3 regions of the Aliiglaciecola sp. 2_MG-2023 genome follow, and region 1 is predicted to be linked to each of the others. Evidence: predicted binding sites of a transcription regulator. Region 1 holds the regulator's gene; each other region holds the start of a gene.
What was found. Region 1 encodes FliA, which starts transcription of late flagellar genes. Its sites were predicted from a motif close to CTAAAGNTNNNNNNNNNNNNGCCGATA; they were not measured.

Region 1 (3,287 bases):
TTGCTAAAACAACAACGTCAAAGTGCTCATCCTATGCACGGGTATTTAACCTCAAGACTGATTGAAATGGGCATTAGTAGTCACATTGCCGATGACATAGTCTCTTATACTCCTACTCCCGAAAACGCAGATGAAAGGCAGGCTTGGTTATTTTTACTTAAACTATTGTCTAATCGTATCCAAACCACTGGCAATGCTATTCTGGCCGACAAAGGTGTTGTTGCATTAGTTGGTCCCACAGGGACAGGAAAAACCACAACCATAGCCAAATTGGCGGCCAGAGCAGCGCAAAAGTATGGCGCTGACCAAATCGCGATGGTAACAATTGATTCCTATCGTATAGCGGCGTTTGAACAATTGGCGACTTATGGAAAAATTATTGGCTGTAACGTAAAAAAAGCGCAAAATGCGGAAGAATTGTCAGATATACTCTTCCAACTGCGTAACAAGCGATTGGTTTTAATAGATACTGCAGGTTTTGGTCAAAGAGATTCTCGACTAATCAAGCAGTTAGATACCTTAAATCAGCATTCATGTGCTAATATCAAGAAGTATGTTGTGATTCAAGCCAATGCACAATACAAAGTGCTGCAGCATACTTTGAGTGCATTTAGCAATATTGATTTGCAGGGATGTATTTTAACCAAGCTCGATGAGAGTTATAGTCTCGGAGAAGCGTTAAGTGTGGCAATTGAACATAAGTTAGCCGTTAGTTATTTGACGGATGGACAACGAGTCCCTGAAGATATTAAAGTTGCAGACGCAAAGTTTTTAATCTCTGCAGCGGCTAAGCTTTATAAAAAATATGGTTTGATTCATACTGCTAAGCCAGAACTAAACAAATCGGCATTAGCAATATGATTGACGACCAAGCGAGTAGCTTAAGACGAATGAATCAATCTCGATTAATCAAAGTGATTGCGGTAACCGGTGGTAAAGGTGGGGTCGGTAAAACGAACATTACCTTAAACACGGCTATCTCGATGGCTAAAATGGGCAAGCGCGTCATGGTGTTAGATGCCGACTTAGGGTTGGCAAACGTCGACGTCATGTTAGGCTTGCGAGTAGAAAAAAACTTATCCCATGTTTTATCTGGTGAATGTACGCTGGATGAAGTTTTAGTTGTGGGCCCTCATGGGGTATTGATTGCACCGGCAACCTCCGGAACACAATCAATGACCGAACTCAGCCCCACTGAACATGCAGGACTAATTCGCGCGTTTAGTGAGTTGCGTACCAATATAGATGTGCTTATTGTAGACACGGCCGCGGGCATATCAGATATGGTGCTCAGTTTTTCCAGAGCATCACAAGATATAATGATGGTTGTTTGTGATGAACCCACCTCTTTAACTGATGCATACGCGTTGATCAAACTACTGAACAGAGAACACGGCGTGTTTCGCTTTAAGATCGTTGCCAACATGGTACGTAACATGCGCGAAGGACAAGAGTTATTTGCAAAGTTATCTAAAGTGACTAACCGTTTCTTAGATGTTGCTTTAGAACTAGTAGCAACGGTTCCTTACGATGAGAATATTCGTAAGTCAGTTCGAAAACAAAAAGCAATTGTAGATGCATTTCCAGGATCGCCAGCTTCTATCGCTATTAAAGGCCTTGCAGAAAAAGCAATGCATTGGCCAATTCCCAACCAACCTGGTGGACACTTAGAGTTTTTCTTAGAACAACTTGTCGCCGAAAAAGTGGTAGGTGGACAAAGGTGATTAGAAAGGCAGCAGCTTATCAACAACAAGCCGATTTGGCTCAACTTGTAGAAAGACATGCTTCCTTGGTTAAGCGAATTGCCCATCATTTATTAGCCAGATTACCTGCCAGTGTATTAGTGGATGATCTAATTCAATCTGGAATGATTGGATTGCTCGAGGCCGCAAAAAACTTCGATGGCTCAAAAGGCGCAAGTTTCGAAACTTTTGCAGGTATCCGTATCCGCGGAGCCATGCTTGATGAAATCCGCAAAGGCGACTGGACACCCAGATCTGTGCATAAAAATGGCAGAGCAATTACCCAAGCAATTAATCAAGTAGAACGTGAAACGGGCAGAGATGCTAGAGATATAGATATCGCGGAAAAGTTAGAAGTAAGCCTACCCGAATACCATCAGATGTTGAATGAAGTCAACGCTGGAAAAATTATCGGTATTGAAGATTTAGGTATTACCGAAGATGTGATTACCACTGAGCAAAATAAAGGTAGTGACACGCCTTTTCAGGATTTACTACAAGGTTCATTTCAAAAAGCATTAGCACATGCTATTACTACTTTGCCGGAACGAGAAGCAATCGTACTGTCATTGTATTATGATGAGGAGTTGAATCTCAGAGAAATTGGCGAGGTACTCGAAGTTAGCGAGTCCAGAGTCAGCCAAATTCACAGCCAAGCAATGTTAAAATTGAAAAGCAAAATGCAATCTTGGCGAGTTAACGAAGAATAATAAAACACCATTTGATTTAATCCTCATTGGAGGCAGTTTTGGATAAAAATATGAAAATCCTCGTTGTTGATGACTTTTCAACGATGAGACGCATCATCAAAAATTTACTTAAAGACTTAGGTTACACAAGCGTTCAAGAAGCCGATGATGGCAGCACTGCGTTACCTATGTTGCAACAAGGTGATTTTGATTTTGTAGTAACAGACTGGAATATGCCAGGCATGCAAGGAATTGACTTGCTTAGAGCCATTCGTGCAGATGATAGTTTAAAGCATTTACCAGTTTTAATGGTAACGGCTGAAGCGAAAAAAGAACAAATTGTGGCGGCAGCTCAGGCTGGAGTGAACGGTTATGTTGTTAAGCCTTTTACGGCGGCTACGCTTAAAGAGAAGCTAGACAAGATTTTTGAGAGACTGGGTTAAGATTTAACCTGTGTTGAAAATTAGGAGTGTCTAAATGACCGGCTCTAATAAAGCTCCAATGTCTCTTGATGACGCTAAAAAATTAGTTGAATTGCTGGAAAGCGGAGATAACCAAGCTGCTAGCGAATTGCTCGAAGAAGCCTCTTTAACCAATTCTGTTGAATTATTTGCAGAGGTGGGCAAATTAACCCGCCAGCTCCATGACTCTCTGAATAGTTTTCAACTTGATGATCGCATTTCGAATTTAGCCAATGAAGAAATACCTGATGCGCAAAGTCGCCTGAACTATGTTATAGAAACGACCGAAAAAGCGGCTAACACAACGATGGATGCCGTGGAAGCAAGTATGCCTATTGCTGAAAAGCTGCATACAGGTATTAATAATTTGCTCCCCGAGTGGAAAAAGTTGATGA
Region 2 (3,287 bases), on a different contig from region 1:
AATGCATGAAAATCATTGATTGCCGACACCAAATCATTTGTACCTAAATCCTGCACTTCATTAATAATGCTATTAATCAAAGTTTCGTACTGATCACCATCGGCTAACTTTTGCTGTGATTGCTCAAACACATTCAACATTTTTTGTAAGTAATCACTTACTCTCTCCACCGGCTTTGATGACTGTTCTTGACTACCTTGCTCATCGCTGTAATGTGAAACTGACTCGTAAGTTTTAACTACTTCCACTTGCTCTTGTCGAGTTAACTGTAAAGCGAAGCTGGTTAGCTCCTGTTCATCAAAACCAATTTCTAAGGCCTGTTCGAAGGCCCGTTCGATATCACCATCAAAAAACGTCGTAGCCAAATCATTAGCATCAGAAACTAACTGGCCAATGGACTGCAACTCACTTTCGTCTAACTCTCCAGATACAGAAAAGCTGTAATTATTCTGTGCAATAAACACCGACTGCTGCACTTCTGTTTGTTTAGTGGCCGCTTGAGACGTTTCAGATTGAGTATTAGATTGAGCTGATACTTCTTCAGCTTCGTTGTTGGCAGTTTCTACTGTTTCATTTCCAGCACTGTCAATACCAGCCCGTGGCAATACATCATTGTGCTCAATGTTTGGTTCTTGCTTAATCTGTTTTTCTTGTTGCAATAAAACCTGTCGATTTAATTCGAATTGTTTTAAATCTTCGAAACGAATAACCACTTCATCACCGTCTCGAGTGCGGATCTGTAATTCGCCATTTTGTTGGCTGGAGGCAGAAAGACTCTCTGTTATTAACGAAGTATCTGATTGCAATTCCCTATCTTCTGGATCACTCTGACTACCGAAGAGTTTATCTTGTAAACGCTGAATTCCCTGTTCAATCAAATCGGCACTTCGGCCTATTCCGTCGGAAATTTCTTCGTTCATAAAACCAGATAAATCTTTTTCAGCCAGCTTAATACCTTTAGAAACACCGGAACGTGCTTGTTCGAATAAACTAACTAATGTTTCTTCATCTGCCCCATTACGAGCAGCGCCAGATATCACTCCACCAACAAATTGGAGCACATTCTTGGCCACTTCCTCGAAGTCAAACAGACTCTTGTTAGTTTCTTCTGGGTTTTTAAGATTGGCACGCTTCTCATCAATTTGTAATGTTTGATTGAGCGAGTTATTGTAAATTCTTAACCCGACTGTGGTTTGCGAGCTGAGTTTGCTAACCGTAGATTCTGCAGGCGCACTTATACCCGCTTCGGCTTGTCTTAAACCCGCTTCGCGCAATTGATTTTTCACAGCGTCATTGGGATTAACCTGAGTTTTATCTCCCATAAACGCTTTAATTTCACCGAAATTCATGTGCAATACCTCACTATCCTCATGTAATAGTATCGGCTATAAATTCACTTTATTGAGAAATTAAATTAAATAACTCCGCTAATATGGGAAATACTCAGTCAAATTAGTGCTTTACCCTATGTACGGTAAAACAAAAACCAAATTGCATTTGCAAGCGCGCAGGAAATCTTTAAAATTCGCGAATCTTCTTTCAATGCCAACCTAATCGAGTTTTTGATGCGTCCAACAGAAATAGATCCCCAATTTTACCAAGCTCAACTCGATGAAAAAGTGACAGCTTTAAGCGCTCAGTTTAGCCAATTTAAAATGCCCAAATTAGAAGTGTTCGCTTCGCAAACTCTGAATTACCGAATGCGTGCGGAGTTTCGTGTTTGGCATGAAGGTGATGAGCTGTTTCACATCATGTTCGACCAACAAAGCAAAGAGAAATACCGCGTCGATCAATTTCCTCCCGCGAGTAAACTGATCAATCAAGTAATGGCCGATTTGGTGGTGCTATTAAAAGACAATGAAATAGCGCGACGCAAACTATTTCAAATCGACTATTTAAGTACTTTAAGTGGTGAAATTGTCGTTTCCCTGCTTTACCACAAGCCATTAGATGAAAGCTGGCATGCACAGATAAGTAAAATTTTAAAACAGCTAAGACAGCACTATCCAATAGATATAGTGGGTCGAGCCCGTAAACAAAAAGTCATAGTGGATAAAGATTTTGTCATCGAGCGTTTACCTATAGGACAAAGAACCTATGAATTTAAGCAGGTTGAAAATAGCTTTACTCAACCAAATGCGTTGGTTAATCAAAAAATGCTTGAATGGGCACTTGATGTTACCGCAAATAGCGGAGGTGATTTACTCGAATTATACTGCGGCTTAGGCAACTTTAGCATTCCCTTGGCGCAAAACTTCAAACGGGTTTTAGCCACCGAAATTTCAAAAACCTCAGTTGCTGCAGCACAATATAATATCAGCGCCAATCAGGCTGACAATGTGACAATTCTTCGTATGTCTAGCGAAGAGTTTGTACAAGCCCAAGCAGGGATAAGAAAATTCAATCGACTAGAAGGGGTGGATTTAGCCCAATACGATTGCCGCACAGTGTTAGTCGATCCGCCAAGAGCAGGTTTAGATGATGAAACAGTTTCAATGATCAGTAAATATAACAATATCGTGTATATTTCATGTAACCCAGAAACCTTGCAAAATAATTTGGACCTATTAAGCAAAACTCATGAAGTCCATCGTTTTGCTCTATTTGACCAGTTCCCCTATACCCACCACGTTGAAGCCGGTGTATATTTAGTGCGAAAAAACTAACAAGATTTAAATAGGTTCATTGCTTTTAGCGAACTCTAACGAGCCATTTGTAATGAACCTTAACTGAATTTTTAATCGAATCGCCAATTGTTCTCTTTGAATAGGATCTAAATCCAGCGCCTCAGCACCAGTGCTAAACACCAGTTTAACCATTGCTTCAGCTTGTAAATTCGCGAGTTTTCTATTTAAACCAGTTGTTGCCACAGTATAGTCGGTCAGTTCTTCGGTAAAGTGCTGAATCTCTCTGAACACAGCAGCTCTGAAGGCGTTTGAGGTCCCAGTGTGTTCTCTTAATAACAATCTAAAAATATTGCTGTTAGCCGAGATAAATTCCATAAACGTATCTATTGAAGTACTAATAACTCCGCCTCCTGACGCTATTCTTACTCTAGCTTGACGCATTAATTGACGCAAAGTTAACCCAGCTTCATCCACTAGCGTTAACCCTAACTCATCGATATCTTTGAAGTGACGATAAAAGGACGTAGGCGCGATACCAGCGGCCCTTGCCACTTCCCTGAGACTCATACTTGAAAAACTATGTTGTTCATCTAACAGACCAAAAGCTGCATCTATGATTGCACGACGGGTTTTTAACTTTTGTTGCTGTCGAGTTTGAAT
Region 3 (3,287 bases), on a different contig from region 1:
CTGATTTACAAGCGATTGGAATTGAAATTGGTGCGATTCGAGACGAAGTATTTAGTTTGATGAATACCCAAAATTCCAATGGTGAATTTATTTTCGCCGGTTATCAATCTCAAACCGAAGCGTTTACTTATAATCCTTCAGCGGTCGGTGAAAAGTATACGTTTTCTGGGGATGATGGAGTGAAAAAAATCCAAGTCTCCGACGCGCTGAGTATTCAGTCTAATAGCTCTGGAAAATCTGTTTTTGAAAATGTACAAGCTAGGCTTAATTTTAGTGTCACCGGAGACGTTGGTATATCGTCAATTTCCTCTGTTATTACTGAGCAAGCTGCTTTCGATAAATTTCATAAAAATAATTACGATGCTGTGACCCCGGCGAACAACCAGTTTCAAGCGACTATACTAGCGGGCAATCAACTGCAAATTGATAACTTGGGTAGCGGCGATACAATTGCTACAGTTAATTTTATTTCTGGGGAACCCCTAGTGTTTAATGGCATTGAATTTAATGTTGAAGGAAGTGTCGGTAATACCTTTGACTTTGAATTAGATAAGCCAGAAAAGAAAAATATAGCCGAAACATTAAACAACTTTTATCTGGCGCTGAATAATGGCGATTTGACTGATAAAGGACTTAATGAAGCCATAGCCGATGCACTGGTGGGTATTGATAATGGTTCAAAGGCGTTAGCTAATGCAACTTCATCCTTAGGTGGCCGCATGAATGTTGCCGAGTCGGTTTATGAATCGAATTTGGATCTTGAAATCGCCAATAAAACAGCCCGTGCGAACATCGAAGATGTGGATTATGCAGAGGCCGTTTCTGAATTGAGTAAACAAGAAACCGCATTGCAAGCAGCTCAAGCAACTTTTTCGCGCGTAACTGGACTAACGTTATTTGACTATATTTAATTTTAGATCAAAGGTTTAGCTGCGCTAAATAGATGTGACTTTGATTGTCGATATGACTTGAATAATAGCTAACGTATATTTTTTCATTATAGCGCACCATGCCCGCATAACTGCAGTCGCCACCTGAGGGTAGAACAACCTTTAGGATCAACTTATTAGTTTCAATGTTCATTTGCCAAAGCGCAGTTTTAAATTTTCCATTCAACCAAGCCCTACCACAAATCAATATATTTTCCGGACCATGTGAAATGATAACAGGAGCACCAATATATTGTTGCAAATCAAACCACTGCCAACGGTTATAGGGAGGTTTTGAAAAGCCACATTGCGCAGTAAACGAGTCAGCATCTCTGCGAACCACGGCATAAGCATCGCCATTTTTCATAAAACACAAATCACTTTCATTAGGATAACCAAGTCCGTGACTGGCTAGACTAAGCACATTAGGTTTTACACAATCAAAGGTGCGTAATGGATTACCTTTATATAGGTTCAGTTGTTGTTGAGCACGTTTGTAAGCAAATCCATAGGCTTGTTCTCCTTGCCAGCGTATTCGCCAAACCCACCAATTTTTTTCTGCAAACCAATGTTGACTCGACCAACTTAATCCATCTTGGGAAAACCAACACAACGAACGACTATGCCGCCACTTGCCAGTTTCATCATAACAACGAGCGTAGGCAGTCATCAGTAATTTGCCATCGGGCATGACCGTTAACTTAGGATCTCGCAAATCACAATTTGCCATTTTAAGGGTGGTGCTGTTAATTTTTTTACCAAATAGGTCGCAAGTAACGATGCGTATGTCACCATCTTGACTCATGTGATCTGACGCTTCTCTAAAACTAACAAATAGTTTGTCAGCAAACTCACAAAGATCGGTAAAAGCGCTGTGTTTAGATGTTTTCCAAATCGAATTAGTCCAATTAATCATCATTTTTAAAATTTATTTTTATCTAAAAAGCTATTGAATCTCAATTAATTACAATTTGCAAAGCGGAAATTTTTTGCCGTTTTTATAAAAAACGGCAAAATTTAGTTAAAGGGATTTTTTAACCCGTCGATACCCTATCTGAGAGAGCCAGTAACACCGATCTAGTTTTGACTAAGATTGATGTTCTTGAATGTGTTTTTTAACCACCGATTTTTATCGGTTGCCAGCGAAACGCTGGACTGAGAGTGTAGGAGATATCCCATGGGATTATACGTTAACACCAACGTTTCGTCTTTGAATGCGCAACGTCAATTATTTGATTCATCTAACCGTTTAGGCACGTCTTTTGAGCGTTTGTCTTCTGGTTTCCGTATAAACCGTGCAGCGGATGATGCTGCTGGTTTGCAAATTACCGACCGTTTAACCACCCAGGTTCAAGGTCTTAACCAAGCTGTAAGAAATGCCAATGATGCGATTTCTTTAGCACAAACTGCTGAGGGCGCGTTAGGAGAAGTTACAAACTCACTTCAACGTATCCGTACTCTTGCAGTCCAATCACAAAATGGTATTAATACCTCTGCTGACCGTTTAGCACTACAAAAAGAAGTTTCAGCACTTAAAACTGAAATTTCACGTATTGCTCAAACTTCACAGTTTGCCGGTGTCGACATCCTTGATGGGGCATTTTCAGCTGCATTCCTAGTGGGTGCAAACGGTGGTCAAACTATTTCTGTTAATTTGTCTAGAACTAGTGGTTTTGGGGCTTCTGGCCTAGGTATCGCTGCTACGTCAGTTGCGAGTATTGAATCTGCATCTGCAGCGTTAACAGAGATTACTGCTGCAATTTCAACTGTAGGAGCTGTACGTGCCGATTTAGGTGCTCTGCAAAACCGTTTCCAATCAACTATCAGAAACTTAAGTAATATATCTGAAAATGTTGCTGGAGCTCGTTCACGTATTCGTGATACAGATTTTGCTACAGAAACTGCTGAATTGACACGTAATCAGATTATCCAACAGGCAAGTTTAACTGTTTTGTCTCAGGCTAATCAGCGTCCACAATCAGCGCTTCAGCTTCTAGGTTAATAGAATACGATTGGGAAATTAAAGCCAGGGGGTAGTGATTCTGCTTTTAATGGCCCATAACGTAGAGAGTGCGCTCTTTCCCTCCTAACGTGAGAGCGCTTCGCCGACTAATTTAGTCGGCTTTTTTCTCAACCTAACTAATTGATATTAATAGGGATAATAATTTAGCTTAAATTTATGCTAAAGGATTTTTCGATCCTGTTCGATAAAGATTCCAAGAGCGATGTACAAAATAAAAAAATAATAAGTACACGCCTAAATAAGTGACGTAATAAAACTAATAATAGCGCACTTAGAATCACCGCAAAAACCACTAATAATAATAATAGGTTTGGCGGATTGCTTAAATCGTTAGG

Region 2: a site for FliA is predicted at 1,380-1,406, ahead of Q4567_RS02380 (DUF5610 domain-containing protein). Genes of this name have one in related genera too.
Region 3: a site for FliA is predicted at 1,951-1,977, ahead of Q4567_RS01275 (flagellin). Genes of this name have one in related genera too.

What each region holds. Positions count from the first base shown of each region.
Region 1 covers NZ_JAUORY010000003.1:78,677-81,963, reverse strand. The annotation lists gene flhF (flagellar biosynthesis protein FlhF) at 1-861, shown strand, start outside; gene Q4567_RS04205 (MinD/ParA family protein) at 858-1,724, shown strand; gene Q4567_RS04200 (RNA polymerase sigma factor FliA) at 1,721-2,452, shown strand; gene cheY (chemotaxis response regulator CheY) at 2,491-2,874, shown strand; gene Q4567_RS04190 (protein phosphatase CheZ) at 2,909-3,287, shown strand, end outside.
Region 2 covers NZ_JAUORY010000002.1:90,183-93,469, reverse strand. The annotation lists gene Q4567_RS02380 (DUF5610 domain-containing protein) at 1-1,349, opposite strand, end outside; gene trmA (tRNA (uridine(54)-C5)-methyltransferase TrmA) at 1,566-2,666, shown strand; gene fabR (HTH-type transcriptional repressor FabR) at 2,673-3,287, opposite strand, start outside.
Region 3 covers NZ_JAUORY010000001.1:313,340-316,626, forward strand. The annotation lists gene flgL (flagellar hook-associated protein FlgL) at 1-911, shown strand, start outside; gene Q4567_RS01270 (hypothetical protein) at 919-1,848, opposite strand; gene Q4567_RS01275 (flagellin) at 2,107-2,931, shown strand.